DNA from 3 places in the Terribacillus sp. 7520-G genome. Region 2 is predicted to be linked to each of the others. Evidence: riboswitches for the same ligand, from Rfam matches in the RefSeq annotation. Region 2 holds a riboswitch; each other region holds the start of a gene.
The links. Region 2 has a riboswitch for thiamine pyrophosphate ahead of tenA (thiaminase II). Riboswitches for the same ligand answer to the same signal wherever they lie in the genome.
Positions count from the first base shown of each region.

Region 1: another riboswitch for thiamine pyrophosphate. It lies ahead of CHH53_RS02330 (YkoF family thiamine/hydroxymethylpyrimidine-binding protein); the one in region 2 lies ahead of tenA (thiaminase II).
Region 3: another riboswitch for thiamine pyrophosphate. It lies ahead of thiT (energy-coupled thiamine transporter ThiT); the one in region 2 lies ahead of tenA (thiaminase II).

Region 1 covers NZ_NQFP01000007.1:24,262-34,997, forward strand. Annotated here, with positions in the region: gene CHH53_RS02315 (energy-coupling factor transporter transmembrane component T family protein) at 1-706, opposite strand, end outside; gene CHH53_RS02320 (ABC transporter ATP-binding protein) at 699-2,306, opposite strand; gene CHH53_RS02325 (ECF transporter S component) at 2,303-2,881, opposite strand; gene CHH53_RS02330 (YkoF family thiamine/hydroxymethylpyrimidine-binding protein) at 2,878-3,486, opposite strand; TPP riboswitch at 3,568-3,672, opposite strand; gene CHH53_RS02335 (sulfurtransferase TusA family protein) at 3,788-4,012, opposite strand; gene CHH53_RS02340 (YeeE/YedE family protein) at 4,027-5,088, opposite strand; gene CHH53_RS02345 (immunoglobulin-like domain-containing protein) at 5,252-5,692, shown strand; partial or broken gene CHH53_RS02350 (DUF2087 domain-containing protein) at 5,772-5,879, shown strand; gene CHH53_RS02355 (GNAT family N-acetyltransferase) at 6,041-6,574, shown strand; gene CHH53_RS02360 (SDR family oxidoreductase) at 6,667-7,428, shown strand; gene CHH53_RS02365 (serine hydroxymethyltransferase) at 7,493-8,836, opposite strand; gene CHH53_RS02370 (GntR family transcriptional regulator) at 8,983-9,636, opposite strand; gene CHH53_RS02375 (DNA-binding protein) at 9,851-10,736, shown strand, end outside.
Region 2 covers NZ_NQFP01000046.1:336-11,071, reverse strand. Annotated here, with positions in the region: gene CHH53_RS15370 (NUDIX hydrolase) at 1-361, opposite strand, end outside; gene CHH53_RS15365 (ArsR/SmtB family transcription factor) at 432-1,475, shown strand; gene CHH53_RS15360 (MFS transporter) at 1,480-2,580, shown strand; gene CHH53_RS15355 (S8 family peptidase) at 2,718-3,980, opposite strand; gene CHH53_RS15350 (copper resistance D family protein) at 4,222-5,286, opposite strand; gene thiE (thiamine phosphate synthase) at 5,619-6,257, opposite strand; gene CHH53_RS15340 (YckD family protein) at 6,431-6,754, shown strand; gene thiM (hydroxyethylthiazole kinase) at 6,796-7,593, opposite strand; gene thiD (bifunctional hydroxymethylpyrimidine kinase/phosphomethylpyrimidine kinase) at 7,580-8,416, opposite strand; gene tenA (thiaminase II) at 8,409-9,107, opposite strand; TPP riboswitch at 9,228-9,328, opposite strand; gene splB (spore photoproduct lyase) at 9,388-10,416, opposite strand; gene CHH53_RS15315 (transcriptional regulator SplA domain-containing protein) at 10,409-10,651, opposite strand.
Region 3 covers NZ_NQFP01000007.1:56,720-67,455, reverse strand. Annotated here, with positions in the region: gene CHH53_RS02550 (aminotransferase A) at 1-992, shown strand, start outside; gene CHH53_RS02545 (Spo0E family sporulation regulatory protein-aspartic acid phosphatase) at 1,027-1,245, opposite strand; partial or broken gene CHH53_RS17570 (YjcZ family sporulation protein) at 1,618-1,704, shown strand; gene CHH53_RS02535 (TrkH family potassium uptake protein) at 1,753-3,117, opposite strand; gene CHH53_RS02530 (YwpF family protein) at 3,202-3,612, opposite strand; gene CHH53_RS02525 (class I SAM-dependent methyltransferase) at 3,746-4,237, opposite strand; gene CHH53_RS02520 (YflT domain-containing protein) at 4,474-4,824, shown strand; gene thiT (energy-coupled thiamine transporter ThiT) at 4,862-5,428, opposite strand; TPP riboswitch at 5,512-5,611, opposite strand; gene CHH53_RS02510 (peptide MFS transporter) at 5,821-7,197, shown strand; gene CHH53_RS17095 (response regulator transcription factor) at 7,236-7,844, opposite strand; gene CHH53_RS02500 (sensor histidine kinase) at 7,819-8,964, opposite strand; gene CHH53_RS02495 (ABC transporter permease) at 8,973-9,707, opposite strand; gene CHH53_RS02490 (ABC transporter ATP-binding protein) at 9,704-10,549, opposite strand; gene CHH53_RS02485 (DUF1385 domain-containing protein) at 10,725-10,736, opposite strand, start outside.

The DNA.
Region 1 (10,736 bases), on a different contig from region 2:
GAAGGAGGGCTCCCAACATGACGATGGCAAATGCCCAATCGGTCCAGCGTACGTGATAGGAGCGGTAAAATGTACGGTCCCTCTCGCCTGTGAAACCTTTGGATTCCATGGCAACGGCTGTACGCTCGGCTTTGCGGATGGCGCTGGCCAGCAGCGGGAGGGTGTATTGTTTGTACCTGGTAAAACGGCTGGTCTTGGTTCTGGCGCCTCGGATGAGATGGGCTGAACGGATTGTCGATAGCTCATCCTTTAATAATGGCAGGAAGCGATAGCCGGCCAGAATACCGTACGCAAGCTTGGGTGAAACACGACATTGCTGGATCAGGCTCAAGATGAATGCCACTTTGTCTGTAGTCAGGACGAAAAGCAGGGACAGCGTGGCATAGCTGAATACGCGGATGGCCAATGCGAGTGCATCCTGTACCGTTTCCTTCGGCAAATCCCAGAACAGGAACTGCTGGGTGATGGCTGGATTTTCTGGTGTCTTTGCAAACAGCAGTGTGGAAACCAGCATGCCAAGCGCGAATAATGTGAAGGGGAGCAGATAAAGAAGATATTTCTTTATCTGTACCCTCCCGAACAGCAATGTAACAGCGATTGTCCAGCCAATATACAGAAGGAGTGCGATCGGATCAAAAAGGAAAGCGATGATGATCGCTGCAAGCGTCACGGTTCCAGCTTTGACGCTTGGGTTGATGTTATGCATAAAGGCTCGCCTCCTGTTTGCGCTTTCGATAAGCTTCTCTGGCAGGGAGGGAGAGTCCATAGTCGGTCAGATTGGCCGTGGACCAAATGGTCCCTGGCTTGTCATCCTGTACGATGCTGCCTTGCTCGACAATCAAAACGCGTGTGGCATAACGATCGACCAGCTCCATATCGTGTGTAATCATGACAATGGTGCAGCCGCGCTGGTGATGTTTGCAGATCAGATCCATCAGCACGTCGGTCGTATGGCTGTCCTGGCCGAATGTAGGTTCATCAAGGACAAGCAGCTGTGGTTCCTGGACAAGCATCGTCGCCACGCTGAGCCGTCTTTTTTGCCCCTGGCTCAAGGCGAAAGGATGCCTGTCAGCTTGTGCAGCTAATTGAATTTCCTCCAGGATATCCTGGATTCTTCCCTCGTTTATCTCCTGGCCAAAGGCAATTTCTCCCCAGACAGAGTCGGTGAGGAACTGGTGCTCTGGATTTTGGAACACATAGCCTATTTGCCGGTAAAGCTCATCCGTTTTCCAGCGGCTGAGTCTTTTGCCGAGAAATTCGACTGTTCCGTCATTGGGTTTGAGCAGACCGGTCAGCAGTTTGGAAAGAAGCGTCTTGCCGCTGCCGTTTTTTCCTGTGATTGCCAGGAATTCACCCTGCTGGATGTCGAGGGACGGGATGTTCAGCAAGACTTTTTCTTGATGTTGAAAAACAGCATTTTCCATACGGATGAGTTTATCCCTGGATTGTATTGTTTCCGCTGCTGATGCCTGGAACTGCAAACCATCGGGAAGCAGGTTGATCGTAAGCGGCCAAGGCTTCGGAAGCTGTGCTTGCTTGGCGAGGCGAACAGCTTCGGGCAGCCAAATGCCGCGCCGCCCCAGTTCCTCATCATAAAGATTGATGGCATCATCCAGTGCACCATCGAAGAATAGGGTGCCGTCACGATCTAATAATAAAGCACGATTGACGATCGGCAGCCAGTAATCGATATTATGTTCGATGATCAGGAGCGTGATATCCTGTTGTTCCTGTAAACGGCGGATAGTTTGCACAAGATCTTTACTCGCAGCCGGATCCAGATTGGCCGTCGGCTCATCGAGAATGAGCAATTTAGGCTGGAGCGCCAGCACTGCTGCCAATGCCACCTTTTGTTTCTGTCCGCCGGAAAGGGTATGAATCCGGTCCTTTCGCCTGTGCTGTAAACCGACAAGATGGAGGACACGATCAATTTCTGCATCCATCATTCCTGCAGGCAGCTTCTTATTTTCCAGCCCGAAGGCAATTTCATCCTCCACCGTCAGCATGCAAAATTGAGTTTCGGGATCTTGGAATACAGTCCCGACCTCCAAATTGATTTTCCCGCTTTTGTAATCCTCGATATTCGTACCGGCAAAGAAGATGTCACCGCTCATTTCCCCGTCGAGCTCTTTCGGATATAAACCATTCAGGCAATAGGTGAGTGTGCTTTTCCCGGAACCGCTTGGTCCAAGAAGGAGCATGCTGTCACCTTCCAGCATCCTAAAGCTCAACTTGGATAAAGTGGGGCTGCTTTCTTCCGCGAAGGCAACGGTCAGCTGGTCGACTTCCAGAATCGGCTTTTTCATCCTGCTTTTCGCTGGCGATGCATTTTGCCGAGCGGGAAGCTCGTCAACGTTCCTGTTTTAGCCAGCGCCTCACTGATAGCTTTACCGATCAGGCCGCTAATGACAGCGCCGCTGATGATCCGTACTATCAACATAAGCGCAACATAGGAAGGATCAAGCGCGGCAAAGCCTCCGCGGAAGTATCCCCAGATGAAGCTTGTGATGGCGGCGCCCACGCCGGCACCCATCAATACGAACACATGATAAGAACGATAGCGTGTCATGGCAAATACAGCTTCTGAACCAAGTCCCTGCACGATAGCCGTAAGGATGACGATTGGACCGGCACTGCTGCCGATCAGCACCTCGACGATGCCGGCAATCGTTTCCGAAACAAGGGCGACACCAGGTTTTTGGATGATATAGGCAGCCACGATGGAGACAAGGAACCAGACTCCAAAGATGATATCGGTCCCGATCGGTCCGACAAGCCCCATCATCACCACGTTGACAGGCAGGAATAATAGATACACAATACCGAATACGACAGCAAGCGCAGCCATGACGACAATATCCTTCATCCGCCAGCTTTTCATTTGATCACATCCTTGGCAGAAGGACTGTTAGCTGACATGGTGACCGTCATGACGGTATGGGAAGATCCGGAGCTCTCCGTTTCGGTGAATACATGCTCCAATCCTTCAAAAACATCAACGGCATTGCCATCAAGCCGGGTGGAATAATGAGACTTGGATACAGCGATACCGTGAGAGCGCATATTCTCGATCTGGCTGTAGATGGTGTCCATATAATTGCCGCCGCCTAATGGATAGAGCGAGAATTTGGATGCGGTATCCAGCTTCATGCCTCCCGTGGTCGGAAGGTTGAGCTTGACCTCGTCTTCGGCCATATAGACATCTCCTGCAGAATCACCAGGACAGCCGATCGAGTAAGTGCCATTGAACACGACATGCTCACCGTCTTTGGCTGCTGCCAAAAATATAGCAGAGGTGACATCGAATACATGCGGAATCCTTCCGCGCACAAGCGTTGTCACATCATCCGTCTCGATCCATACTTTTGAGGTATCGACGGCTTCCAATGCCTCCAAAATGATTTCCTTGAATCTGTCCGCCATCGGGTAAACCGAAAAGCTGCAGCCTGCGATTCTGCTTGTTCCGCATTGATTTTGCATTTCCATAAAGAATCCTCCTGATTTTTTGCAAATAAAAAAGCGACGGCACCATAGGGCGCAGTCGCAGAATATACACAAAAGAATAGGACCATTCTGGCTGCACTTCCCCACGCTGGTATTATCCAGATCGAGTTCAAAGGGTCAGAATCACATGATTCCTCTCAGCCGTTGCCAGCTCCCCCAGTGCGTCGCTCGTTATGCAATTGATAGGTTAATAGTAAAAAAAGAAAAACGATTTGTAAAGGGTTTCTTGTTGGACCATCTGATTTTTTGTTGTGCATCAGTCGATGATGATAATCTTGACAAGCTATTTCTTTTTGATCGTTATTGTCCAAGCGGCCTCACCCAATTGCTCATATGCAGTTACTTCATGACCTGCTTCGGCAGCCCATCTGGGAATGGATTCGGTTCCCTGGGTGCAATCGAATTGCACCTCCAGCTCATCGCCGGAATGCAGGTCTTTTATGGCTTCCTTTGCTTCCACTAATGGGAAGGGGCAGACCATTCCCATTACTTCCAATGTTTTCTTCATTTGAATACACTCCTTTATGCTGGTATTGCATGTGTTGATTGTCTGGTTTTCTTACGCGGCCGTACATAGACAAAGTAAGAAGCTGTCCATGTTCCTAAAATCATGAATGCCAACGAAATCCATCCTTGCCACGTCATCATGGCAGTCATCACAAGACCGTTGCCGATCGAACAGCCGCCCGCTAAGGCTGCACCGAAGCCCATCATGATTCCGCCGCTGAAGCTTTGGATGGTTGTTTTCACATCAGGCAGCCTGAACCGGAATTCACCGCTCATTTTTGCTGCGAACAAAGATCCTATGAAGATGCCAAGCACAAGGAAGACACCCCAGTTGATGAAGCTCCATTCCCCTGTCACTAAAAATTGAAGGATATTTGCAGAAGGCGTCGTGATGCCCAAACCTGAGATGCGTCCGGCAGCAACACTCAATGGCCAAGCCAGGATAGCAATGAGCCCGATGAGAATTGCCGTTATGAAAGGATGCCAGCGCTTCTCGAATAGAATATGTGCCAGACCAGTTCTTTTTGGCTTCAAACCAGGAATCTTTACTTGTGGTTTGCGCAGCGTACGATAAACGATCAACCCGACTATCACAGTGAATAAGCCGATCAATATCCAATTGTTCACCCCGAAAGTTGCGGCGATGGAGTTATTCTCCAGCTGTACTTCTTTTACCGTTGTGTCCAAGGGCAGCAATGCACCAGACTTCATCATGGCAGCTGTAAGCATATAACCTGCCAGTGCAATCCAGCTGCCGATCAGACCTTCCCCGGCACGATACCAAGTGCCTGTTGCACAGCCGCCAGCAAAAACAATACCGATACCAAAGATGAAAGAACCGATGATTACCGCAATGATGGGCAGTGTACCTGCACTGAATTCAAAAACTCCCAAACTGATCAATGTATAAACGCCGATACTTTGAATGGCAATTGCAATCAGCAGGGCATAAAACATCCGGTTATCTTTCGCTAAATACATATCGCGAAAGCCGCCTGTCAAACAAAAACGGCCCCGCTGCATGACAAAGCCAAGCAGGGCTCCGCATAACAAGCCTGTTAAGATCATTTGGATCATCGAAACACCCCTTCTTAACCCGAGTATTCTTATAAGTTTTTATGATAATGCTTCCCTCCCTCAGAATCAACCCCTAATTTTGGTTTATTCTGAATTTGACGAGTGATGGTTATTTTTGCTAAGTGAAAATTGTGATAAAGTTGGTCAAAAGGGGGTAGTTGGGGTGAAGCGATTCATTTTGCTGTTCTTGCTGTTGGTTTTGTTCGGATGCGCAAGAGAGCTGGAACCGAGTCGATATGGAAATGGCATAAGCGGAACGAATCCGTCCATATCACTTGAGATAAAAGACAGCACCATTGCTGCTCCTATTGAAATACCTTACGTAGTTATGAATGAAAGTGATTTAACCTTGGCGGAGGGACGGGATTTTGTGATAGAAAAATATGATGACGCACAACAAAAATGGTTTCAAGTTCCTTTTAAAAGGGATAGTGCAGTCCAATCGGATGGCTGGATCATTGAGCCCGGTACCAATAGCGAAGGATCCATTGAAACGGACCTCCTTGATCACAGATTCACCGAGGGTGATTACCGGCTGATAAAGGAGCTTTCATCAGATGGGAAGGGAATAGTTGTATATGATGAATTCACCGTCGGGAATTAAGTTACCGAACAAGGAAGGATCAGCATATTTCGTGGGATGATAAGACAGCCATCCAAGAAGCTCTGGAAGGCAGTTTCATGATGATTATGCCACCATGAGGAGGGAATGGATCGTGCATCGGTTCATGCGGAGGGAAAACAATGTGTATGAACTGCATCCTGAAGCAGTGCGGCCAATCATTTTCTAATGCACGAAAAGATCTTCTTGCAGCTTGGCTGAGATCCTCTTTTTCATCATATCGACATTATTTAGCAGTGCGGTGTCATACTAAACATCAGAAGACAGCTTTCCAACAAAGAATATCCTTTCCGGCTATGTAAATGGCTGCTGAGAAGAAGGTGGGCAAACGTGAACAAAGCGAATAAGGCATCCATTGAGTCAGCTACATCAATGGATTTGCATTCCATACAAACATTATTTGATGAAAGCAATGCGGAACTCCAAAAAAGCGGGATATTTCAATGGGATGAAAACTATCCCAACCTGACTTACTTTAAAGAAAAAATTGAAGCCAAGGAATTATATGTACTGAAAAGAGAGGAACGAGTCCTGGGAGCGGTTGTATTGAATGAATGGGAATCCCCGGAATGGGAGAGAGTGGATTGGCGCAGCAAAAAAGGCAGCAATTTAATTCTCCACACTTTTTGTATACATCCTGAGGCACAAGGGAAAGGATATGGAGGAAAAATACTGCAATTCGCCGAGGAAACGGCATTGAAACAAGGGTATGCCGGTATTCGCTTGGACACCTTTTCCAAGAACCGAAATGCATTGGGTTTTTACGAGAAAAAAGGCTATGTAAAAGTTGGGAAGATTATATTCGAATCCAAGCCGGTGAATAATCAGTTGTATTTCTGTTTTGACAAGATATTTGCCGACTAAGATTTACTGTAAGACGGATTATTTGATGACTGAATTGTATCTAGGATAAAATAAATAGGCTTATCAAGGATATATGGGAAAGAGGGACGGATATGAATTTGTCAGGAAATACAGTATTGATCACGGGCGGAGCTTCCGGGATCGGTTTTGCTTTTGCGGAAAGGTTCATCAAAGCTGGCAGCAAGGTGATCGTTTGCGGACGCCGGGAAGCAAAACTCCAGGAAGCAAAGGAAAAGTATCCGGATCTTATCACACGCGTGGCGGATGTTTCATCGGAAACAGATCGCATCGAGCTGTTCGATTGGGTGACAGAAAACCATCCAGAGGTGAATGTACTTGTAAATAATGCGGGAATCCAGCAGCGCTATAATATTCTGACAGCTGATGCGAAAGATAACTGGAGTTATTTCAATCAAGAAATAACAGCGAATATCGAGGCGCCGATGCATCTTGCCATGCTGTTTGCGCCATATTTCGCAAAGAAAGATGCTGCAGCTATCATTAATGTCACTTCCGGCTTAGGATTTACGCCAATGGCGATCGCACCGATTTATTCGGCTACCAAAGCAGCAATGCACTCCTTTACGGTCAGCATCAGACACCAGCTCTCCGACACTTCTGTCCAAGTAATCGAGGTGGCGCCTCCAGCAGTGAATACGGATCTGGGCGGCGTAGGGCTGCACACATTCGGAACCCCGGTGGATGAGTTTGCCGATGCGATATTTGAACAAATGGAAGCAGGCAGCTTGGAAATGGGCTACGCCCGATCCGAAAAAGCCAGGAAAATGACCAGGGAAGAAATCGATGAAGCTGTCGCTGGTATGTACGAGAATATGAAGGGCTCGATTCAATAAAGCGAAAGAAGGACCCTATGGTGAACAGTCATGTTCACCATAGGGTCCTTTTATCATGCAGCCATCAATCAAAGCAATAATGGATTTTCTGGTATGGTTTACGGAATTCAATGACCTCTTTCCGGATTTTTTCCGGTGTTTTTTTATCCTCCAATACAGCTAAAATGAAATCTGCGATTGTGTCCATATCTTTTTCTTTCATCCCTAATCTGGTCACTTCAGTCGTCCCGATGCGCAAACCGCTTGGATAATCCCAATCCTCAGGCCGGTCAGTCGGAATGAGGTTTTTATTTGTAATGATATTCGCTTGTCCGAGTTTTTTGGCGATGTCCAGTCCGTTTCCAAAAGCACGGACATCGGCAATGACCTGATGTGTGCGGGTGAAGCCTTTATGGGCTCCGAGCATCGTCAGCCCTCGTTCCTGGAGGGCAGTCCCCAAGGCTTGTGCATTTTTGACAATTTGTGCCATATATTCTTCGCCAAAAGCAAGGAATTCTGCTGCCGCTGCGGCTAATGCAGCCACTCGATTCACTTGATGTGTTGCAGCCAAAGCCGGGAAGATGGCATCTGTTACCGATTTATTGATTTCTGGATCATTCCATACGATGATGCCGCTTTGCGGTCCGCTGAATGTTTTACCGGCAGAGCCAGTCATGATCACAGCACCTTCCCGAAGTGGATCCTGGAATTGTCCGCCGCCGATCAGGCCGAGCTGATGCGCACCATCAAAGAATATTTTTCCGCCCCATTCTGCCACGATGGCGGACATTTCTTTCAAAGGGAAGGGAAATAATGTCATGGATGCTCCGAGTGCCACGAGTTTGGGTTTGATTTCACGTGCTTTTGCTTTGAAAGCATCCAAATCAACTGTCAATTCTGCGGGATCCATCGGAACATCATGAATATTCAAGCCGCGTATACCCGCAGGACCGTCGTTACGATTGCTGGAGTGACCGCCTGTTGGTTGCGGGATCGTCATGATGTCATCACCAGGCTTGGTCAATGCTGTGTAAACTGTCAGGTTGCCAAGCATACTTGCGACAAGTCGGTGATCTGCATAATTTGATTTGAAAACTTTTTTCAGCAATTCCACACAGAGCGATTCAATTTCGTCGATATGAGTGGTTCCGGCAAACCAGCGCTGGGTGGGGCCGATATGGCCCTCAGCAGCTCGGGTGCCAGCTTCTGATGCCAGAAGGTTTCTGACTGTGGGGCTTGTCGGTGCCTCGGGAGCAAGAAGGTTAAGACATTCCTCTCCGCGCCAGATGGCATTTCGCTGTACTGCATGGATGACTTCCTGCTGCATGAGACGGGGAGAGGCGCAATTGTTGAGTATATCACGTGCCCTTTGCAGAACGGATGGATCATGTACCTCATGCTGCTGAACCTGTTCACTGATCGTAACCATGAAATAACCCCTTTCTTTAAAACCTAAAACCAATATATCAATTTGGTGGTTTTGTGTCATCATAGCATGGAATAAGCTGCCGTACTATTAGTTTGTAAGAAAAATTACCAATTAAATGCAAAAAAGCTGCTTTGAGGAAAGCAGCTTTAACTGGAGGTGTCGCTGGTAAGCTGACTGGATAAACTCAGCCAGTTTTGTTTCAGTAATCCTGGAAGATCGCTTTTATCCTTTTCGATCGACTGGATGATAGCATGATGCTGTTTTACCGAATTCATGCCATCGAATGCATTGAACTTCAAAAGTTCCAGCCGCCTGATCTTAGGCATCAGCCGCTCCAGCGCTACCATAATCTCTGGATTACGGGATGCTCTGAGAATCACTTCATGGAATCGATCGTCCAGCTGGATCGCCTCCAATCGCTTTTCTTCTTTAATGGCAGATTCAAAATCGGCATTTATTTTCCGCATATGTACAGCATGTTCTTCCGTCAAATGGGGAACTGCCAGGCGGGCTGCCAGCTCGTGGAGGGAGGCCACGACGGTGAAAGCATCCTTGGCTTGCCGTTTGTCTACCAGGCTGACCTTTGTTTCAGAACCAGGGGAAGAAATGATTAAACCTTCATCCTCCAATCGTTTGAATGCTTCTCTGACAGGGGTTCTGCTGACACCGAATTCTTCTGCCAATAGCTTGTCATTCACGCGCTCACCAGGCTCCAGTTCCAAATTGATGATTGCGTTTCTTAGTTGCTGATACACTTGATCACGTAAAGATATGCGAGGGATTTGATTTATACTTTTCATAAAATCAATATATCACATTTGAGAGCGATGAACAGAGTGGCGTTTTGTCCTTGTCCATATAAAATTCGATTCAGCCGGCAAGGACTTAAGAACTTCCCTGCTTTCATTTGACTTATTATGCTTCAGCCATTTTACGAATACATTATTTGATATATGTGAAACATTTCTGTCTTCTATACCGTATAAGCGGTATGACTTCAAAAGGAGGAACAGGATGATTTTTCTTATTGCATTAGCCAGTCTTACGGGCTTTATCCTGATCGCTTTAGCGGATTTGGCAGCTGGAGGGGGAAGGGCAAAGCTTAAGCAATACTTAGCTGCAGGCATTGCAGCTTACCTTGTACTGCTCATCACTATCTATTTCGTTTTACCAGCATTCATCATTCAAAATATCCTATGGCTGAACGCAATCGGTATATTTTTCGCTGCGTTTGGGCTCCTGGCCGGCAAACAAGCCGAAAAGAAAAAGAGGAATGCAGGCATTTCGCTTGCGGGCGTACTATTAGCGTTGCTTGTTATCGGGGCGGTCGTTTGTGTGATTGCCAATTTTGCTGTGTATCAGTCGACATATGATCATGTCGTCAAATCGAGTGAGGAAGAAGCCAAGCCGCTGGATGAGGACAAGACACCCATCGCAATTGCGCCCAGCTCGGTCCGGAACAAGATGAATAAGAAAATGAGTGTCGTGCCGGATACCCAGCTTTATCATCTCGGCAGCCTTCAGACGCAGACGGTGGGCGGAACGAATGAATATATCGCTCCAGTTGAATTCGATGGGTTTTTTAAATGGCTGAAAGGCGGGGAAACAACGGGGTACTTTGTCATTGATGCGACCGATCTCGGCGCGCAGCCAGAGTTTGTCGAAGATGAATTATCCTATGTGCCGTCGGCCTATTTTCATAAGGATCTGAAGCGTATCATCTATTCTCGTTATCCTGCCTATATCCAGGAAGGAGAGGCACGGCTGGAGGTCGATGAAGAAGGAAAGGCATGGTACGTCCAGACTGTTTACCAGCCGAAATTATTCACTCGAAAGGCGAATGGTGACGATATCCAGGTCGTCGTGGTCAATCCGTATAATGGAGAGTCTGATATATATG
Region 2 (10,736 bases):
CAATGGGAACCCATTCAGCCGCAGATGCATCCTGCCCCGCAAATTGTATAGGAAGTTTCAATTGCCCCGTTACCTCCCCTGTATAAAAAACAGCAGTATGGTGCAAGTCGGTAAATTGCTTCCACTGCCAGGGAAGCTTGAAATCAATCACGCCAATCTGTTTTTCAACTTCCGCGGTCAGGCCCGTCTCTTCTTTCACCTCACGGATGACAGCTTCCAGTAACCCCTCCCCATTTTCCGGACTTCCCCCTGGTAAGTCATAGCGATTGATATATGGACCGCGGCTTTTATGGATGACAAGCAGTTTGCTGTCGTTCTGTATGACGGCATACACACCGAATGCTTGATGATGATTAGTCATGCTTTCACTCCATTCTACTTTTATTGAATTATATATTCTATTATTATAGAATTACAGTGAGGTGATGAATATGCAGATAATTCAGACTGGATTTAAGGCAAAACATGATTATACCATTTTGTTCGAAACATCGTTATTATGGGAAGCTGCCTTAGGAATAGCCGCAGTTACAAACAAATCACTGAAAGGGACACTCGAGCATGTGGATAAGATGTGGGATAACCCGGAAAACGGCTTTTCGCCGGCGCTTCAGCACGATTTACAAATTGTTCATGAGCATAATACATGGAAAGCACTGCTTCAATTGCTCCATCATTCCAATGTCCGTACCTTGACAGAGTGGATAGGTGAAATTTCTGACATGTCTGAACAGACAATGCGGGAGCGTTGCCTTCCTTACATCGGCAGCACATTCGAAAAGCATCGGACCATGGCTGCCCAGGGAAATGCCAGCTCTTTGGCCTTGCTGCAAGAAGTTACCGCGGACAACCCTTTCTTCCCGGATTATATCGATTATATGGTGACAGCAGATATTTCCTTCCTGAAAAACCACTTGATCTCGACTATGACCAATTGGTTCGCATCGGTGATTGAGCCGAACAAAAAGCGATTAGAGGATATGTTGAAACGGGATATCGCCGAAAAAAAACAAAGACTAGCGGCAATGGATAAACTTGCTTTCATTCGATGGGTAACCAACAGCACCAGCTATAAACCGGATGAGTCTATCCACACCATTCTCTTCATTCCGCATTACCATTACAGACCGTGGACAATCCTCGCTGATTTGCCTGGTACTAAGGTGTTTTATTATCCAATCCATGCAGGCAGCATCGATCCCGAAAACAAATATAATCCGGATACGATGCTTGTAAGAAAGTATAAAGCATTGGGGGATGCAACGCGGCTTAATTTATTGAAGCGTTTGATGGAGGGGGAACATGCGCTCCAGGAATTAGCCGAACAGCTTCCCGCTGCAAAATCCACTCTTCATCATCATTTGAAAATGCTCAAATCAGCCGGGCTTATCGGTTCAAATAAACAAATCTACTATGCAAACAAGGATATGATTGCCTCTTTGGATCATGAACTGCAGACCTATCTGGAAGGATGATTAAATGCCCGCTCAAAAAATCACTCTGACCCATCCGTTATCGCGCCTGATGATGAGTACGACAATGGCGGCCATGGCCGGCCAAGTGTACAGCATCCTGCTGCCATTGCTCGTATTGGAAGTGACCTCTTCGGCTATCGCCGTTACGATTGCCTTGGCTGCAGAGCGGGCGACAATGCTGCTGCAGCCTCTCATCGGCCCTTTGCTTGATCGCGCGAACTGGAAGCACGTTCTGTTGGCGGCCGATTTGGCACGCTTTCTTTGCTTTCTTCTGTTAAGTGTCCTTGCCATGAATGGACAGTTTAGTCTAGCCCTCATCTGCTTCCTATCTGTATGTATCGGTTTTGCCGGGCAATTCTACCAAGGCGCACAATTCACTGCCATGGTTTCCGAACGTCAGCTTCACTATGCCAATAGCTTGGAAAGCGCCTTATATCAGCTTACTATAGTGATTGGCCCAAGCCTTGGCGGCACTATTCTTTTGTTTTTCAGCATCTACAACAGCTTGATAGCCGTAAGCATTTTATCCTTACTCGCTGTATGGCTAGTCCTCATGCTGCCATATGAGCAGCATACTGCCAGCGCACGCACATTTTCCATTTCCACCTACATACAAGAGCTGAAGGAAGGTTTCACATTCTTATATCATCAGAAAGAAATTTGGTACACTAATCTCGTTTTACTTATTTCCAATTTCGGCATTCAATTTCTCATTGTCTTACTGGTCATCCATGTAGACAACCTCACAACTGACCCCGTGCTTATCGGCGTCGTCCTATCCTCAGGGGGGATTGGAGCCATTCTGGGAACTTCGCTAGGTTTTCTTGCAGATCGCTTCTCCACATATAGACAGATACTATTCGCTGCCAAAGTGATTGGCGGATTATCCATCATCCTGGTCGGCCTAACAGATACCATATGGCTGGCAGCCTGCTTCAATATGATCGGCACAGCAGCTGCCGGGGCTGTGAATCCAATCATCAAAACAATTCGACAGCGTCATACACCTCGCCATTTATTAGGACGAGTCCAATCCACATCCCGCTTCATCACATTCACTTTACTACCGGCAGCCTCAATATTTGCCGGCTTCCTATCAGAGTAGATCGGCATCGGAACTACGATAGTGCTCGGCGGATGTATTGCCAGCTTAGCCAGTCTTCTAGTGTGGAGATTGCCTCGAAAACTATAAAAAAGAAGGCTCCTCGAAAAAGGAGCCTTCTTCCTTCCATTACCTTTGCATCATTGAACCAGTGGGAATCCGAAACCGGAGGCATAATCATCTCCGCGTGCTGCACCATAGCCTCCAAGGATATCATTTGCTCGTGCACGCGACTGCAGCGTCTGTCTTACTTGAGAGCTGCTGAGGCTTGTATTTTCAGACCATATTTTTGCTGCCAGACCGGAGATATGCGGTGTAGCCATGGATGTACCAGTAAGTGTTGCATACGTATTTCCCGGGTATGTGGATAGGATTGCTGATCCAGGAGCTGACACTTCCACATCACCCTGCTGGATGTAGTAGTCGCCATCCGTACGGCTGTAGCCCCTGGAGGAAGAATCGGCGACACGGTATGTTCCATTTTGCTGACGGTTCTCTAAGTTGGCGACTGCCACGGCTTCCGGCAGTGCAGCAGGATAGCCGATGGAGCCTTCATATGGACCTGAATTCCCGCTGGCTGCAATCACTAGTGCCCCGCTGCTGTTTGCATATCGCACCGCACTGGAGATGAGGGAATCCTGTCCGCCGCCAAGCGACATACTGATAACCACTCTTTCCCCGCGATTGGCTCCCTCGTCGGCAGCTTTCCGGATTGCGTTGGCAATATCATCGGAATAACCGCGGCCATCATCACCAAGTACCTTGTACGCCCAAAGGTCAGCTTCCGGCGCTACACCATAGATGCCCGAGCCATTACCGCCATTGGCAAGTGCAGATCCGGAAACATGCGTACCATGTCCATCACGGTCGACACAAGTGCCATTCACCTGTCCGCTGGATGCTTGTGTAAAGTCGATGCATTGCTCCACATTGGCAGCCAGATCAGGGTGATTGACAGATGTTCCTGTATCGAGAACGGCAATGTTGATATTATCCCCGCCGCTTGTCCTCGTTATGGATGGATTGTCATAGATTGCTTGTATCCCCCATGGTGTCCGATCGGATACCGCTTGGGTCGAAACATCTCGTTTGGCTGACACTTCCTGCTTCGAATACACCGTTACTTCGGTTACTTCCAAGTCCTTATCAGCTTTCAATTCCTTAAGCTCTTCTTTCGATACTTCGGTAGTGAAGCCCTCGTTGCCAAAGCTGTTACGTACACCATGCTCTTCCTTGACCTCGTCAGTGGCTTGTGTGGAGAAGACCCCATCCTTCTGCTTGACAAGAACACGGACTTCCCCATTTTTTGCCGTTTCATCAGGAGCAGCTGAAGCTTGCAGTGGCTGGAATGCAGATAATCCTATCATTGCGACAGCAGCGACACTTACCAGTTTTCTTTTCATTCGATCACCTCGCTGGTTTTTATAGTCACTGAGGTGGTGTCCAATCCTCTGCTCGAGACTCTCAGAAACTATTAAAGTAAATCTAGCATAGGCTTCCAGCAAAATGTATTGGGAAAACAGCCGACAGCAGCATACAAAAAAAGACATCATTCCAATTTCTTTTTCCTTTTTCCAGCAGAATATTTGCGCAGGTGAAAATTTCTGTGAGAAAAGTCGGAATAATGTCTTTCTGTCTAAGCTATCAGAATTGCAAACTGGTCATTATGGCTGTGTACAAAAGACCCGAAGCAGCGAATGCTGCCGCCAATGCAAAGCTTGCTGCTGCTCTTTTTTTGAAAAAATATACAATACTGGCCAAAAACAAGCCAAATCCGATGAAGCAAACAACTCCAAGTCCACTTAAATGCCAGGTTGCGACACTTTCAGCCGTCACTTTAGGAAATATGCTGCCGAAAATCAGCGCAGAGCCTTCATTGCTTAACGCGCTCTTTATGTTGTCCGGCGGGGCAGATGTATTGAGTATCGCGGTGCAAATGAAGACAATCGCCAGCAAGACGGCTTGGGCACGTATCCAATTAATCGGGCGGAATCCAGGATCGCGCTGGGCCTTCTTTGCCAGAAATCCATTGATGACAGCAAAAACAAGTACCGGAATGAACACGATATGCTTCACGAACAGCATTTGTCCATATGTGAGCATCAAAGCATTTCCGTAATCCCGTATGTCCATTGCAAACAGCATAACGACGATGCCGCTGGCTGTCACTGTGATGACGAGCAGGATTGCAAATGGTGTGAACCACTTCAGGAAACTTTCCCAACTGAAGTACTTGGGAGCATAAAAACAAACATGAATCAACACACCAACCCAGAGGACAGCGGCACTTACATGTATGAAATAGGCGAATGCCCCCATCAAATCCCTCTCTGTGTGGCCGCCATACACATGAAGAAACAGCATACCAAGGAACAAGAGGAGTGTCAGAACCGGAAGTTTATCGAAATAAAGCAGCACCCAGACAGTGATGGCCAGGATAAAGATGCCGATCCAGACTCTTCCGGCTGTAAACTGGAAGAGCACCTGCCCCAATGCTTGTCCATATCCATCCTGTGCACCATGCAGCGAGACAAGATTAATGACCGGTCCGCTCGTGACCAGCGCCGCCGATGCCGCAGCTGCCAAGACATCACTTCGCGGCGTCCGGATAGCTGCTTCTTCCTTGCGCACAAATCGGAAAACAAGATGACCGGCAACAAAAGAGAAAGCGATATACGACAGCAACTCCAATAATGGAATGAGAATCACGGATATGCCCTTCTATATTTACAAAATGCCAGCATAACCAACATCGTTTCTTTCATTACTCTACAACTCCATTTTTTCCTTTATCTTTCTTCCATCGTATAAAAGAAATGTACTAGCGTATAGAAGAAAATGTGACCAAATCCGTACACTTAAGCATGAGAAACAAAAGATATGCATTGACTGGGATATGTCTCCATCCATATATTTTCCCATGCCGCATTGCTGTCAGCTGTGCAGGATTTTCTGTCCGCTATCAGGAGTTTTTCGTAGTGAAGCAGGTGTCTTGAAGCGGGAATCTTATTTCAGGGTGGCATTATAACAAAAAGGCGCACTCATCCGTGCACCTTCCCCGCTTTCAGCATATTCACTGCCTCTTGGATATCGCTCGCTTTGGTCAAAACCGAGATGAACGAGATTCCATCCGCACCAGCCTGACGGACAGCTTCTGCATTTTTCTGATTGATGCCGCCAATTGCGACTATCGGAAATTCACCGACTTGTTTCCGGATTTCCCGCAGTCCCGTGAGTCCGATCGGGAACTTGGCATCTATTTTTGTCCGTGTGGCAGCAATGGGACCGACACCAATGTAATGTGCCCCGTCCTGGATTGCCTTTTTGGCTTCTTCGGCATTTTGGGCACTTACACCGATGATGAAATGCTCTGGACAGCGTGCCTTCACCAGCTGCATCGCTTCATCCGTCTGTCCGATATGCACACCATCTGCGCCAATCGCAATGGCAAGATCGACATCGTCATTGACGATGAAAGGAATACTATGCGCACGGCACCTAGCCTGGAGCCGTTCCGCCAGCTGTCGTTTTGCTTTTCCAGTCCTTGCCCCCTCCCCTTTTTCACGAAATTGAAACATCGTGATGCCCGCATCGAGCGCTTGCTCCAATATATCCTCCGGATCCTTGTCCGGGCAGTTTTGACTGCCCATGATGAAATAAAGCTCCAATTCCTCTTTCATATTACTGCTCCTTTGCCATTGATACTTTTCACATCCCAAACCTGTATTGAATTTGCTCTCATTCCTCAGATAGAAAAATCCCTTGCTCCTAATTTAGGAAAAAGTGTGGAAGATGGATAGTAATCCCAAAACTGCGTAAAGTAAGCCCAAGCTTGAACAAGGAGTTGATAAAGTTGAAATGGATAAAAGCTGGGGCTGTCATTATCGCTCTATGCCTTGGATTGGTGGTTGCCAATCCTGCCGCTTCCTTCGCCGCTGACAAAGCTGTTGCAGATGTACTGACAGATAAGCAGAAGCAGGAAATAGCGGCGCTGCAGAAACAAGCATTGGAGCAAGAAAAGCAAATCATCGAGAAATACGTTGAATTCGGTGTCTTTTCTGAAGAAAAAGCCGACCAAATCGTGAAGCATTTGGATCAGCGATTCGAACAGCTGGAGCAGGATGGCTTCATCCCGAAACCGCATCGGCATGGACATCCTGCGCACCCAGATAAATGACTGTCCACAATCAGCAGGCTGGAATCCTGCTGATTGTTTCATTACACTTCTACCGGAATTTCATCCACTCGTTCCAATCCACTTACGTCATTCCCCAAAAGATAAAGCTGATCCAGGAAAGCAGCCTGAAAACTTCCCGGAGCTTGCGCAAGCTCGGCTGCAGCCTCTGCTGCGATACCATAGAAACTTAGTGCGCCGATGCATGCTTTCATCACATCATCCGCAGCTCCTGCAAATGCTGCAACGACTGCACCGAGAAGGCAGCCGGATCCTGTTATTTTCGTCAGCATCTCATGGCCATTCGACACACTATACGTATGGTTCCCATCCGAGAGGACATCTATTTTGCCTGTTGCGATCACAATCGTATCCAGCTCTCTTGCAATTTGCTGGACGTGGCCTGGGGATATACCTTCACCAGAACCATCCACACCTTTTATTTTAGCCGATATACCGCCGAGGACAGCTATTTCACCCGCATTCCCCCGTATGACAGTGACATCCACCTCTGCCAAAATACGACGGGCTGTTTCTGTCCTGTAGGTCGTCGCACCCACACCGACAGGATCGAAAATCACCGGGATACCGAGTCTGTTCGCTTCTTTCCCAGCTAAGATCATCGCTTCCGCATCGGCAGCAGCCAGGGTGCCGATATTGATCAGCAGCGCCTGTGCATGCTGCACCATCTGCGCTGCTTCTTCCTTAGCGGATGCCATAACCGGAGAAGCTCCGAGTGCAATCAATCCGTTTGCAGTAAAATTGATGACCACATTGTTTGTAATACAATGAATCAGTGGGTTCTTTGTGCGGACTTCCTTTATCACATCAGTATACTTCATTATGCTGTCCCTCCTGTACAGGCACACTTTTCAGACGGTAGCCCCAATGGTTTGTCGGCCCGTTCCCTTTGCCTAGCTGCAGCGAATAACGAATCGCATCTGTTACAAACTCCTTGCCGATTTTGACTGCCTCCTGCAACGATCTCCCCTTCGCCAATTCCGCTGTGATTGCCGCCGAATATGTGCATCCTGTTCCATGAGTATGCTTTGTCGGGATTCGCTCGGCTGTGTAGGACGTAAAGTTTTCCCCATCATAAAGCCAATCTGCAGCTAAAGCATCTTCCATATGCCCGCCTTTCATAAGGACAGCTTTTGCCCCATATTCCCGGACGATTCTTTTTGCTGCTGTTTTCATACTGGCTTCGTCCTCTATCCGCATTCCAGTCAGTTCTTCCGCTTCCGGTACGTTCGGCGTAACCAGTGATGCCAGCGGCACGAGATGTGTCTTCAGCGCATCTCTCGAATCTTCTCCCATTAGGGCATGCCCGCTTTTGGCATACATGACAGGATCCATGACATAAATGGTATTTGCATCATTCAGCATAGCAGCGATACAGCGCATCATCTCTTCCGATGCAATCATTCCGGTCTTTACAGCAGCCGGGATGATGTCCGAAAAAATGGATTCCAGCTGCTGCTTTAGAAATTCGACCGGAACGTGATGAATTGCCTGCACACCAGTCGTGTTCTGGGCGACAAGGGATGTTATCACGCTCATGCCATATACCTCGCGCTCTTGGAATGTCTTCAGATCAGCCTGGATGCCGGCACCGCCTGAAGGATCCGTACCGGCAATCGTCAAAGCACTCTTCACATCAGGCATGAAGGGACTCTCCTTTCAATGGTATCATCCAATCTTGCTCGGTGGTTGCCATCTCCCAAAAGGCATGCTCCAGCATACAGCTTTTCAGGAATGCTTTACGCGCTCGTTCCTTGGCAGCAGATCCTGCTGTTTCCGCCCATTTGTCCAGCCGCTTGCAAAGCTCGGCTGTCACATCCGGCATACCGTCTTCCCTGCTGGCATAGAACTGGATCCATTCCAGGAACGGATTGGATTCATCCGGCTCCTTCGTCTCGATAATATGGGCAGCCAGCGCTTGATACGTCCACGGGCAAGGCAGGAGTGCTGCCATCAGCTCCCCGATATCACCATGTACAGCACTATTCATCATGTGGGAAATGTAATGATCTGCTGCCGGCGGCGGTGTCATACGCTGCAAATCCTCGTATTTCACACCAGCCACCTTACAGAACACATTATGCGGATGAATTTCACTATGCAGGACAAAATTGATCTGGGACTGATAGAAATCCATCTCTTCCCTTGTCTCACATTTGCTTACTGCCAAGCCATAAATACGAGCGAATGCAGTCAGGTACTCATAGTCTGCCTTCACGTAATGGATCAGCGCCTCTTTAGGCACATGGCCATTTGCAACTCCTTCGACGAAAGGATGCTGATAGATTGCTTCGAAAACCGGGTTTGCTTCTTCTCTCAATTGTGCAGAAAACATGTAAATTCCTCCCCTTATTGGAGAAAGCCCTGATGAAGAGTGATTGGCGCCGGCTAAATAAAAAAGCCGCTCCAGAAGTATGGAGCGACTCGTATACATAGCGATAGTGTCAAAGTTCACACGAATCCGGCTCCACTTCCCTACGCTGGTGTTAACCAGATCAGGTTCAAAGGGATAAAGATTTCTCTTATCTCAGCCGAACGGCACCCCTAGTGGACTTCCTCAAATTCAATTGTCCCTTTAACTATCACATGCATGGATAAGATTGTCAACCGATGCATCAAGTGAAATATTCAATCCGTGAATGCGGGAACATTTTATAGATCGTGCTCCCAAGAATGTCTTTGATTTCTTCCTGTTCCTCATTCTGATAAACATACTTCCCGATACCGTAGCGGCCCCATTTATATTTCCGCTTATTTTCATCGAGTTCCAGCTTTGTCATCGGGTAATTTTTCTGGATGACACGTTTTGCCGGCTTTGTGAAACGGTGCTGGATCAATTCAAAGGTAAGGTTCTTTTTGGCATGAGCGGGCAGCGCTGCTTCCAGATGCTCCAGCATTTCCGGGTAGCCCTTCTGCCAGCCCTCATGCAGATAAATCGGAGCAACGATGAAGCCAAGCGGATAACCTGCTTCTGCAACTTTCACGGCAGCTTCGATCCGATCTTTCAAACGGGAGGTTCCAGGTTCGAAGTATTTGATCACATAGTCATCATTGATGCTGAATCGGAACCTTGTCCGTCCCTGGTGATCTGCGTCCAGCAAATGATCCACATGGGCAAATTTCGTCACGAAACGCAGCTGTCCATGTTTGGATCGACCGAAGTATTCTATTGCATGTTTCAGCGTGTGCGTCAGATGGTCGATGCCGACAATATCCGAAGTACAGGAAGCCTCGAAACGCGTCTCTTCAGGCGCCCTCTCCTGCATATATTGCTCTGCCGCCTCGAAAATCTCATCTGTATTCACATACGTACGGATATAAGGTTTGGATCCCATCGTTGTCTGCAGGTAGCAATAATGGCAATGTCCCATACATCCTGTCGCAAAAGGAATCGCATATTCCGCAGATGGTTTGGACGTATCGAATTTCAATGTTTTCCGTACGCCGACGACCAATGTCGATTTGGCAGTGCGATACTTCTGGAACTCATTTTCCCCCGGCAGATTACGAACCTGGTTATGGGAAGTGGTCTCACGGATTTCCACTCCCATGTCCTGGAATTTATCCCGAAGTTTCACGCCAAGCGGATACTCCAATGCCCTGGGCTCGATATAGACGAGCTGCGGCACGAACGGTTTAACCATAATACCCACCCTCGGTCAGGCCGAAAGCAGACACATACGCCTCCTCCGCCTCGCCAAGATCCTGATAGACTGCAACTTCATCCGTCAGCGGATAATACGTTTCATAAATGAACAAAGCAAGTTCCCCGGGCTTTTCCGGATGATGGACGACTGCTGCTTCCTGTATATTTGCCACTCCCTGTGCATGAGGATTGCGAATGATCACATAGACGATATCCCCTGGCTGAAATGCCATACCGTTGGCCTCCTTTTTTATACATACTGGGGGTAGTATGCACAAATTGCAGACAAAGCATGTAAAAAAATGAACCCTTTTCCAG
Region 3 (10,736 bases), on a different contig from region 2:
ATCAGACAACATACACACCGAATGCAGGGCTGATGACCTTGCGGAGTGCCATCAGTGATTTTTATTCGAAATATGCCCCCGCCTATCGGGCAGAGGATGAAATCATCGTCACTGTCGGAGCATCGCAAGCAATCGATATCACATTGCGCACCATCCTTGAGCCTGGTGATGAAGTGATTTTACCTGGTCCAGTCTATCCAGGCTACGAACCGCTCATCTCACTGGCAGGCGGCATCCCCGTTCTGGCAGATACCTCTTCCAATGGATTCAAGCTGACACAATCCATCTTGGAGCAATATATTACGCCGAAGACAAAATGCATCATCCTGCCATACCCTTCCAATCCGACAGGTGTCACACTTACCTATGATGAGTTGAAGGTGATGGCAGACTTTCTTGCTGAAAAGGATATTTTCATCCTATCGGATGAAATATACAGCGAGCTGACCTATGATGAAGCCCACGTCTCGATTGCCCGCTTCCCGCAGGTAAGGGACAAGACGATAATCATTAACGGTCTGAGCAAATCCCATTCGATGACCGGCTGGCGAATAGGCTTTACATTGGCACCTGCATGGCTGAGCGACCATATGCTCAAAGTACATCAATATAATGCTACTTGTGCCACCTCCATCAGCCAGTACGCTGCAATCGAAGCACTTACGAACGGTTTGGAAGATCCCGTCGAAATGCGTGAAGCCTACCGCGTACGCAGGGATTATTGTCTGGAGCGACTTTCGAAGATGGGGCTTGCTGTAGAGAAACCAAACGGAGCGTTCTATATATTTCCGAAGTTCCCAATCAAGAAGATGACATCATTGGAGCTGGGATTGGCACTGGTTGAACAGGCTGGACTTGCAATCGTGCCTGGAGATGCATTTTCTGAATATGGGGAAGGATATATGCGGTTATCGTATGCATACAGTATGGAGCAGCTAGAGGAAGGAATGGACAGGCTGGAACGCTTCCTCGATTCCAATGCATTGGCATAATAAAAAGGACAGGTCTTTTTGGCACCTGTCCTTTTTATATCTTTCTTTTTGCTTCATATAGATTCAGCAGCTTGTCCAATTCCTGGCTTTTCGCTATCGATTCACTGCTTGTGAACCCTTTTTCGAATGCTACTTCTGCCATCTGCTCACGCAGTACTTCAATCTGCTGCGTCAGCCTATTTAAATTGATTAGTTTATTGGAGTGCTGCAGGCAATATCTGGCGTGTTCAGGCAATATCAATTTGATCACCATTATTCCTTCTATAGTTACAAATCTTTTCCATTACTTATCATGCCAAAAGATCGAATGAAAGTAAAGTTTATCAACCACTTTTCACACTTTTTACATATATACTCGACAGACATCCTCCTTCTCTCCTATCATTCGTCAATAGCTGGCGAAGCAAATCACTTCCATTTTCTTAGGCCAGCCAGTCATTTGTCACAGTCCGGCCCCATTCAGCACTTAAGGAAATCATATTGAAAAATGGGCAAACGACCATACGCCTTCCTCAGCTGCACCATATAGTAAGGTGTAAGCTTTAGGAGGTGAAACAGAATGGGTTACGGATACGGTGGCTTCGGCGGTTTCGGCGGAGGTTGCGGTTATGAAGGCGGTAATGTCGGCGGCTACGGCGGTGGCAACGGCTTTGCTTTGATCGTCGTACTTTTCATCTTGTTGATTATTGTTGGTGCAGCATTCTACTGCTAATAACCAAACAAAAGACGGCATCCTTTCCGGATGCCGTCTTTGCAATTTTTATCCGATGATGATTCGTTCCTTTGGATAATGGAAGTTGGCTGCTTGGGAATTACGGTGCAGGGAATACAGGAATGTCAGGATACCCACACGCCCCAGGAACATGAGCAGCATCAGGACAATCTTGCTTGCATCACTCAAATCAGCCGTGATGCCCAGGCTTAAGCCGACTGTACCAAACGCACTGCATACTTCGAATAGCACTTCGGTGAGCGAGAAAGGTTCGATCGAAGCAAGGATGACAGCAGATACGAATACCAGGATCATCCCGAAAATAGTCACATTGATTGCTTTGAATAAATCTTCCGGGTGGATTTCCCGGCGAAGGACCGTGATCTGCTTATTCCCCCTGGCAAAGTGGTACAGCGCGATGACAACCAATGCCAAGGTAGTGGTCCGGATACCGCCCCCTGCACTGCTCGGAGAAGCGCCAACGAACATCAGCGCAGACATGAACAACTGATTTTGTTCAGTCAAGTCCGCAATATCCATTGTTGCAAGCCCTCCGCTCCTTGTGGTCACTGATTGGAACAGGGAGTAAAACAAAGTCTCATGCCAGGATTTCCCGACAAAGAAATTCCTGGAGTCAAGCAATGCTATGATAATTGCACCAGCAATAATAAGCACCATGAAAGTTATGGTTGTCAGCTTCGTGAATAAGGAAAAACGAATAAAGCTGCGCTCTTCCTTGGAAGCAAAGATGTACTGCTTCACCTCGATAAGCACCGGAAAGCCGATTGCACCGAGAATGATCAAAAGCATATGTACGAACTGTACGAAATAATCATGCTGAAAAGGGATGAGTGACTGCCCCGTTATATCGAAGCCTCCATTGGTCGTTGCACTGATGGAGGCGAATAGCCCTTGAAAATATGCTTCACCTGCTGTAGGGAAATACTGCAGGTAATAGGTTCCCAAAACAAGGAATCCGATCAATTCTATCGATAAAACAACGACCAGGATCTGCCGCATGAGACTGACCGCTCCGCGGAACGACATTTGGTTCTGATCCGCCATGATGAGACGGCGTTCCTTAAAGCCGATTTTCTTTCCGAACAATAGCCAGACGAAGGTGCCAAGCGTCATGACACCTATTCCGCCGAGCTGCATCGTGAACGCAATCAGTATGATTCCAGTCGTGTTGAAATATTCTTGTATGGGAACAGAGGCAAGCCCAGTCACACTGATGGCACTGACAGATGTAAAAAGTACATCCACGAAGGAGATATCCATTCCTTCTTTATGAGCTACTGGCAAGGCCAATAAGCAGGTAGAAATAACAACTGCCGTAAAATAAAAAAGAATGATCAGTCTTGTTGGCGAAATATTGTTGAGCCATCGCCAACGCGGGTCATAGGTACGCATACATGAACTCCTTCGTTGCATCTTTCAAATGTAATCTATTATAGCAGGTATGGTATAAGGAGAATAGCTCTTTTTCAGAACTGCTTACTCAGCTCTGCCGATTCCGCTTGAGAGGATTTCTCCCTCTTCCAGCCCATCCTTGCGAAGCTTTTTGATTGCAGTAAGCAAATCCAGCCGGTCTTCCCTTGCAAGTCTGCCCCGCATGATTACATTTCCTTCATCCCCTAAATCATTGACCTCCAATACTTGTATCAAAAACAAGGCCAGCCGATTCTCAGGTTTTGTGATCCTTACTTCCGCAAGCAGGACTTTGCGGTCCTCAGATAATGTCTGTACGACCTCCAAATCCTCTTTGCCAAGGACTGCTTCCAATACCCATTCGTTATCCTCCTCCTTATTGATGATCAAGCCCTCCGATAGTTTCATTTCCTTCCCTTCCATCGATCCTTGATCCGTTGAATATAAGGTTAATTCCACCAATTTGAATGTTTTCACTGCTCCCACTCCTTTTATGTAACCAGTTATATCTTTTCTCTATCTTAATGCTTTTCGTATGTATTGGATAGGGGATGTTTCCTAAGAATATATGTGCCAATGCGCAAGAAAAACCGCCCTTCCGGCGGTTTTCTCATGCTTTGAATGCTTTTACATAATATACTTCCTCATTCAGATCCCCTGCCGTCACGTCAAACCCTGCCTTCGACAATTTATCGGTAAGCAAGCCGGCACTCTGATCCTTGCTGAAACCAAGTGCAACAACAATGCCCTTTTCGATGGTGATTCTGTATATCTCCTGAACAGCTAACTCGAGATCATCCGTATTGTCCAATACAAACGCTGCCAGCCCGCGCTGGAAGGATGCATCCGGAAAATTCAGTCTGCCCACTCCGCTCGGCATCCGATCGATATTCGATAGTGTCTCTTCCTCTGCACGGAGCGATAATTCCTCCAATAAAGCTTCATCTTCTTCAAGGGCAGTCACACGATCCTTCGTTTTATGGGCAATCGGTATAACCAGCTCCCCGTTACCAGCACCAAAGACGATCACTTTTTCTCCGCCCTCTATTTCCAGGAGCTCCAGCACCTCTGCTGCTGAAACTTCTGTTGTCTTATTCACCATACAGCTCTCTCCTTTTACAATCGATTAGTTCTGTATTGCCTATACCATACGAAACTAAACGTATCTTCCCTAGGCTTTCACGGATTCATAATTTCTATCCTCGATCGGTTCTCAACCCACCAATCATAACCTAAGTCATCTCTATCTCTGATTTCGTATGATCAAACCAAAATTGTTTCAGTATTTGCTGAGCGGGTAGATATTCCATACAAGATCAACATAAAGGAGAGATGAACATGAAACCCTATCTGAAAGAGTATACAAACGACGAAAAGCTTCAGGAAGACATTCAGCAGCTGAGTACAAAAGGTGTAAACAAAGATAATATTTATGTCTTGTCACATGATGACGACAGAACAAAGCGTGTATCCAGCAAAGTGGATGCCAATACAATCGGCCTATCCGAGATGGGTGCCAAAAGTGCGGTCGGGAGCATGTTCAGTAAACCTGGGGATGAGCTCCGTACCAAACTGAAGGAAATCGGCTTTTCCCAAGAAGAAGCCGAGGATTTCGAGGAGGATCTGGATGAAGGGAAAATCTTCTTGATTGTCACCGAAACGGAAAATGTCGAAGGCTTGCTTATTTAAATGAACAGGCACTGTTCCGATGAACAGTGCCTGTTTATCATTTCTTTGGCAAAATGAATTTCGGCTGGGCCAAAACCAGAATGAGGATGACTATGATACTCGCGATGAAGCTCGGCAGCAAGTAGGAGCCATTATATATAAGTGAATATGCCCATACACTCTGCCCGGGAGCGGCTGCTGATCCGAAAAAGACCATCCCGCCTACAAAATGTGAAGCGAACCGTCCAATACTTCCAATCAGTGTTCCAATGATCAGGAATCCAACAAGCTTGGTTCGGTTATTATCTTTTGCCGCTTTACGAGCTGATCCAGCCGTCACAGCTGCCAGACCAACTAAAGTGAAGGCCAAAGGATAATCCAAAAAACCTTGGACAACATGTATGATATAGGGGTTGGTGACTAATTGAAGCAGCCCGGTAATCAACCCGGTTGCAAGTCCTCCTTTCCATCCCCAGCGAAACGCCATCAAAAATATCGGGACCATCTGCAAGGAGATACTGCCTCCCTGTGCCCATGCTTTAAATGAAAATAAGTCCAGTACGAATGCGAGCGCGGCGAATATTGCCACCTCCACTAAAAATAAAACCTTGCCTCTTGATTGCATATTGCTTCTCCCCTACTAAAAAAATGCAACAAAAAAACAATGCCGCAGGGAGATCCTTCCGATGGCCCTTACGCATTGTTTCCCCATCAAAGAAGCTACATCCCTACGCGAGTGCTAACTCACAGGTTCAAAGGGTCTGGACATATGTCCATCTCAGCCGGAATGGCTCCCCCTGCAGGCTTTTTGGTTCCGATTTGTTTTCTGTTGTCTATCTATTATATAGAAAAATGATAGCGCTAGCAACTATTATTGAAATTTCCTATATATGAAATTTTACCCAAGTGCTAATTTTAGCAATTTTATTACTTTTACTTCATATAACGAAATTGTTTGAATTCGAGAAAAACTATGACGTATAATGGACAATGTTCTTTAAAAAGGGAGGATTAAAAATGGATACACCAGCTACAATCCCACAGGGGAAGAAGCATCCAAAGGGATTGTATCTTCTCTTCTTCACGGAATTGTGGGAAAGGTATAGCTATTATGGAATGCGCTCTGTCTTGATGCTTTACTTGACTGCCGCAGTGATAAGCGGCGGCTTGGGAATGAGCACACAGCATGCTGCTTTCATTTACAGTTTATACGGAGGAGTCATTTATTTCACGCCTATCATCGGCGGCTATCTGACAGACAAATATATTGGTCTGCGTACAGCAATCACGATCGGCGGTATCACAATGGCGATCGGAGATTTCACAATATTTCTATTCAACAGCCAATTGGGTCTATATATCGGGATTCTTTTCTTGATCATCGGTAATGGTTTCTTCAAACCGAATATTTCAACCTATGTAGGTGAACTATATGACCCAAGAGACAAACGGAAAGACGCTGCTTTCACAATATTCTATATGGGAATCAACCTGGGGGCATTCTTCTCCCCATTGATCGCTGGTTTCCTTGCAGAAGATCTATTCCACTCTGTAGACGCTGATGGTATTGAACACTTTGGCTTTAAATGGGCATTCCTGGCTTCTTCCATCGGAATGATCATCGGTCAGTTGATTTTCAGCTTGTTGGGTAAACGTTACTTAGGTAATATCGGAACAAAACCTGCTCGTACTGAAGTCGCCGCGAAAAGTGTTCCAGCAGCAAAAATGACAAAAGCAGAAAAGAAACGTACTGGCGCTGTACTGATTCTATTTGTCTTTGTTATCTTCTTCTGGGCTGGTTTTGAACAAGCAGGCACTTCCCTGACACTTTATACAAGGGATTTCATCGATCGGAATATTGGCGGCTATACGATACCGGTTTCCTGGTTCCAATCTGTCAACCCGCTATTCATTGTCATCCTTGCTCCGATCATATCCGCAATCTGGTTGAAACTAAGCAAATCAAAACGCGGAGATTTGCGAACAACGACAAAAATGTCCCTCGGTATGATTCTCCTGGGATTAGGTTTCATGATTCTGGTTCCAGCAGTACTGTATACAGGCAGTGATGAAACGGATATAATGCACAAAGCTAATATTTTATTCATCATCTTTACTTATCTATTCCATACTATAGGTGAGCTTTGCCTATCTCCGGTAGGACTATCCATGGTAAGTAAAGTAGCGCCTATTAAGATAGCTTCCCTATTGATGGGTGTCTGGATGGCAGCATCCGGTATTGCCAATATCATCGGCGGACAGCTTGCTGCATTGACAGCAACTCTCGGTTATCTGGAGATATTCAGTGTAATCGGTGCCGCAGCTATCATAGTTGGTATCATCCTGCTGGCGGTTTCCAAAAAGCTGCAGTCCATGCTTGATGCCAGAGACTGATCCATAAAAACACAGTTCCTTTTTAGGAGCTGTGTTTTTTATATGTATTCCCTTTCCTTCGCTATGTAAACTGCTTGTGAACGATTCTGGGCACCCAGCTTATCCATCAGCTCCGAGAAATAGTTTCTGATTGTACCCGGCGATAAAAATAGTTCTGCAGCTATTTGTTTGGTGGAGTATCCTTTTTCCGCCAGCTGGAGGATTTGCTGTTCACGCTCACTTAACGGGGTATCCATTCCCTGTACGAATTGATACGTTATCTCGGGACTTATCACGGTGCGCCCATGATAGGCAATGTCCCTTACCGCATGTGCAAGCTGATCACTCGGCGTATCCTTCAGGAGATACCCCTCGACGGTCATCTTCATAGCTTCCTTGACATAAGCAGCAGTGGAAAAGGTCGTCAGCATCAGCACCTTTTCGGGGCGGTTATTTTCCCGCAACCATTTCACGACTTCCAATCCGCTATATTTCGGCATCTCGATATCAAGAATCAGCAGATCATATGTTTTGGTTTGAAGCGCATGCAAAACCTCCTCGCCGGTAGCCGCCTGACAAGCAACAAAGAAATCTTCCTCTAAATCTAGCATCGTTGCCATCGCACCCCGAAGCATGTTCTGATCATCCGCCAACAGCATATGAATCATGCCCAGTTCCCCCTTCGGTTTGCAGCGGTACATTTATTGTCACATGCAATCCACCATCCTGCCTTTTTTTGAAATGAACTTTCCCCTTCATCAGCCTCACTCTTTTCCTTATACCATCCACACCATTTCCTTCTTGCCATTCCCTGCCATCAAAGATCCCGTTGTCCTCCACTTCCAATTGGAGTTCGCTTCCGGACGGAATGAGGCGCATCTTACAGAATGTAGCGCGGCTATGACGGATGACATTTGTGACAGCTTCTTTGACAATATAAGCAAGCAGAGTTTCCTTCGAACCATCCTTCATCGGAGGCAAATGCTGTTCCAATTCAAAATCGATTCCCGCCTCCTCCAGTCTGGATTGAGCTGCCTCCAATTCCTCCTGTAAGGATACCAGCCGCATATCACTAACGATTTCCCGCATCTCCCGGAGCAGGGATCTGGCCAGCAGCTGAATATCATGTAATTCCTGTTCCGCCCGCTCTTGATCCTGATATACAAACTTCTTCGAAATATCACTTTTCACCGAGATGGTGGATAATGTCTGCCCGACTGTATCATGCAAATCCCGGGCGATTCGATCCCGTTCCCTTTCTTTGATTAATTCTTCTACTCGATTGTTCGCCTCGGATAACTCCTGGTTGACTGCTTCCCATTTATGATTCCATGTCTCCTGTGCCTTCCAGGCGGCAGGAGCGATTAAGGCAATCAAAATACCAGGCAATATATACCCCCAATTCAGATTCGTCAAACCAATCCTATCTACAAGCAGCAAGCCTGCTGTCACACTATTGATTGCCGCATAACCCGACCAGAATTGCCATGACTTCTTCACTCCATATAACATGCTCATTGCATATAAAAGTATATAAAAATAAGATACGGATACGAGGAAAACGAGAAAAGAGATTAGCAATATCATGACCATGGAAGCAGCAAACGTTCTTTCAGGCCGCCAATACATCTCCCGATAGCAGATAAACACAGCAAGCAGTATAAGCAAAGTAAGCCAAAAACATAAACCTTCCAGAAAAAATAGATTCACACATGAATAATAGAAATACAGCAGCCAAAGATGCGGTATATAGCCTTCCTCTTTCGGAAATAAGCGGAATTTTTTCATCTATACACTCACCTCCTTTGTCTGTAGTGCAGCGACATTGCTCCTATAAAGCATACCAAAAAATAACAAACCAGAATGATGATATTGGAAATTTCAATACCCTCACCGGATGCAATGCTCCATGCACCAAATGCATACTGGTAGGAGGGCAGCCACTTCCCGAATATCTGCACCCATGCCGGGAATGTTTCCAGAGGCATCCAAAGCCCTCCCAAAATGGCCAGCCCTAATACCACAATATTCGCTATTGCGGATGCTGTCTGTATTTTCTTGGATTGTGCAATCAAGACACCAATCGCCAGAAATAGAATCGAGCCAGCCAGCAGCCAGACACTTGTCATCATCCATTCCCCGACAGGGCGGTCAAATCGCTTCCAGGCATTTACGGCAAGGAAGAATACTGTGACAATGAATGTATGGAGCAAGAGTTGGGTAAAGATGCGCGCAACGAAGTACTGTGAGACTGTGACAGGATGTGTAAAAAGATAGTCCATCCAGGTTTGCTTGCGGTCATACATAATCTGGATACCGAATGTTTGCACAGAAGTCACAACCAAGCTATAACAGGTCATGGAGATCAGGAAAAAATAATCAAAATCCATTCCGCTGATCGTTACGCCTCTATTCATATAAGTAAATAAACTATAAAAAATGAAGGGCATCAGCAAAGAAAAAAATAGGAAATATCTATCTTTTATCATACGCTGTAACTCCATGCCCGTTGTCAGGATAATAGACTTCATAGGCCAGCCCCCTTCCTATTCAACCCTTCCACATACCTTTTTAGCGTCTCGCCTTTGATTTCCAGCTGCTTCAGTTGGATATTCCTTTGGATAAGCAATTGCAGTTCCTTATCTGCGTCATCTGTCAGCTTCTGGAATACCCCGTCCCGCAGCGTGTATCCCAGGGAGAATAACAGCTTTTCATCCTTGGAATCTGTACGGAAGCTTATCGACTGCCTAAGCCGCCTGATATCCTCAATGGCCCGATCCACCCTTATCACACCGCTTTCCAGATACAGCAATCGATCGGTAAGCTCTTCTGCTTCCGATGGAATATGCGTCGTAACCAATATGCCGATTCCATCAGCACGTATCGCTGACAATTGCCGGCGAAACAGACGCTTGGCTTCCAAATCCATTCCAGCTGTCGGTTCATCCATGATGAGCAGCTTTGGCTTTGCAGCTATAGCTAATCGGAACAACAGCCGCTTCATCTGGCCTGTACTTAAATTTTCTGCCAGCATCTTACTTTTTTCATCCAAACCGGCATCTTTCAAAACAGTGCTGATTTGTGATCGTTTGCCATGCAAGGAAAGTACATAAGAAATAAATTGCCTGATTGTCAAATTCCCCATAATGGAGGGTGACTGCGGTACATAACCAATCCGCGGCCGGGTCCCCGACCATTCCATCTCGCCATGATCTTGTTGCAGCATCCTTAAAATGATCTTAATCAAAGTGGATTTACCAGCTCCATTGGCACCGAGCAAGAGGATGCTCTCTCCCTCCGACATTCGAAACGTAATATCTCTAAGAACCGACTGTCCATGAAATGATTTACCTATATGATGCAGCATCAGCATAAAACCACCTCCTGCTAACAAGATATCAAGTCAAAACGCAGCAAGTAAGAAAGGAATGTCATGAAGAAAGCTGACATTTGTCATCATATCGTCCACTCCATGAAAAAAGATGGGATACTTCCTCAAAATGAAGCCCATCTTTTTCCAGAATCCCCCGTCACAGCATGTTTTGCCATCAAGCAATTGT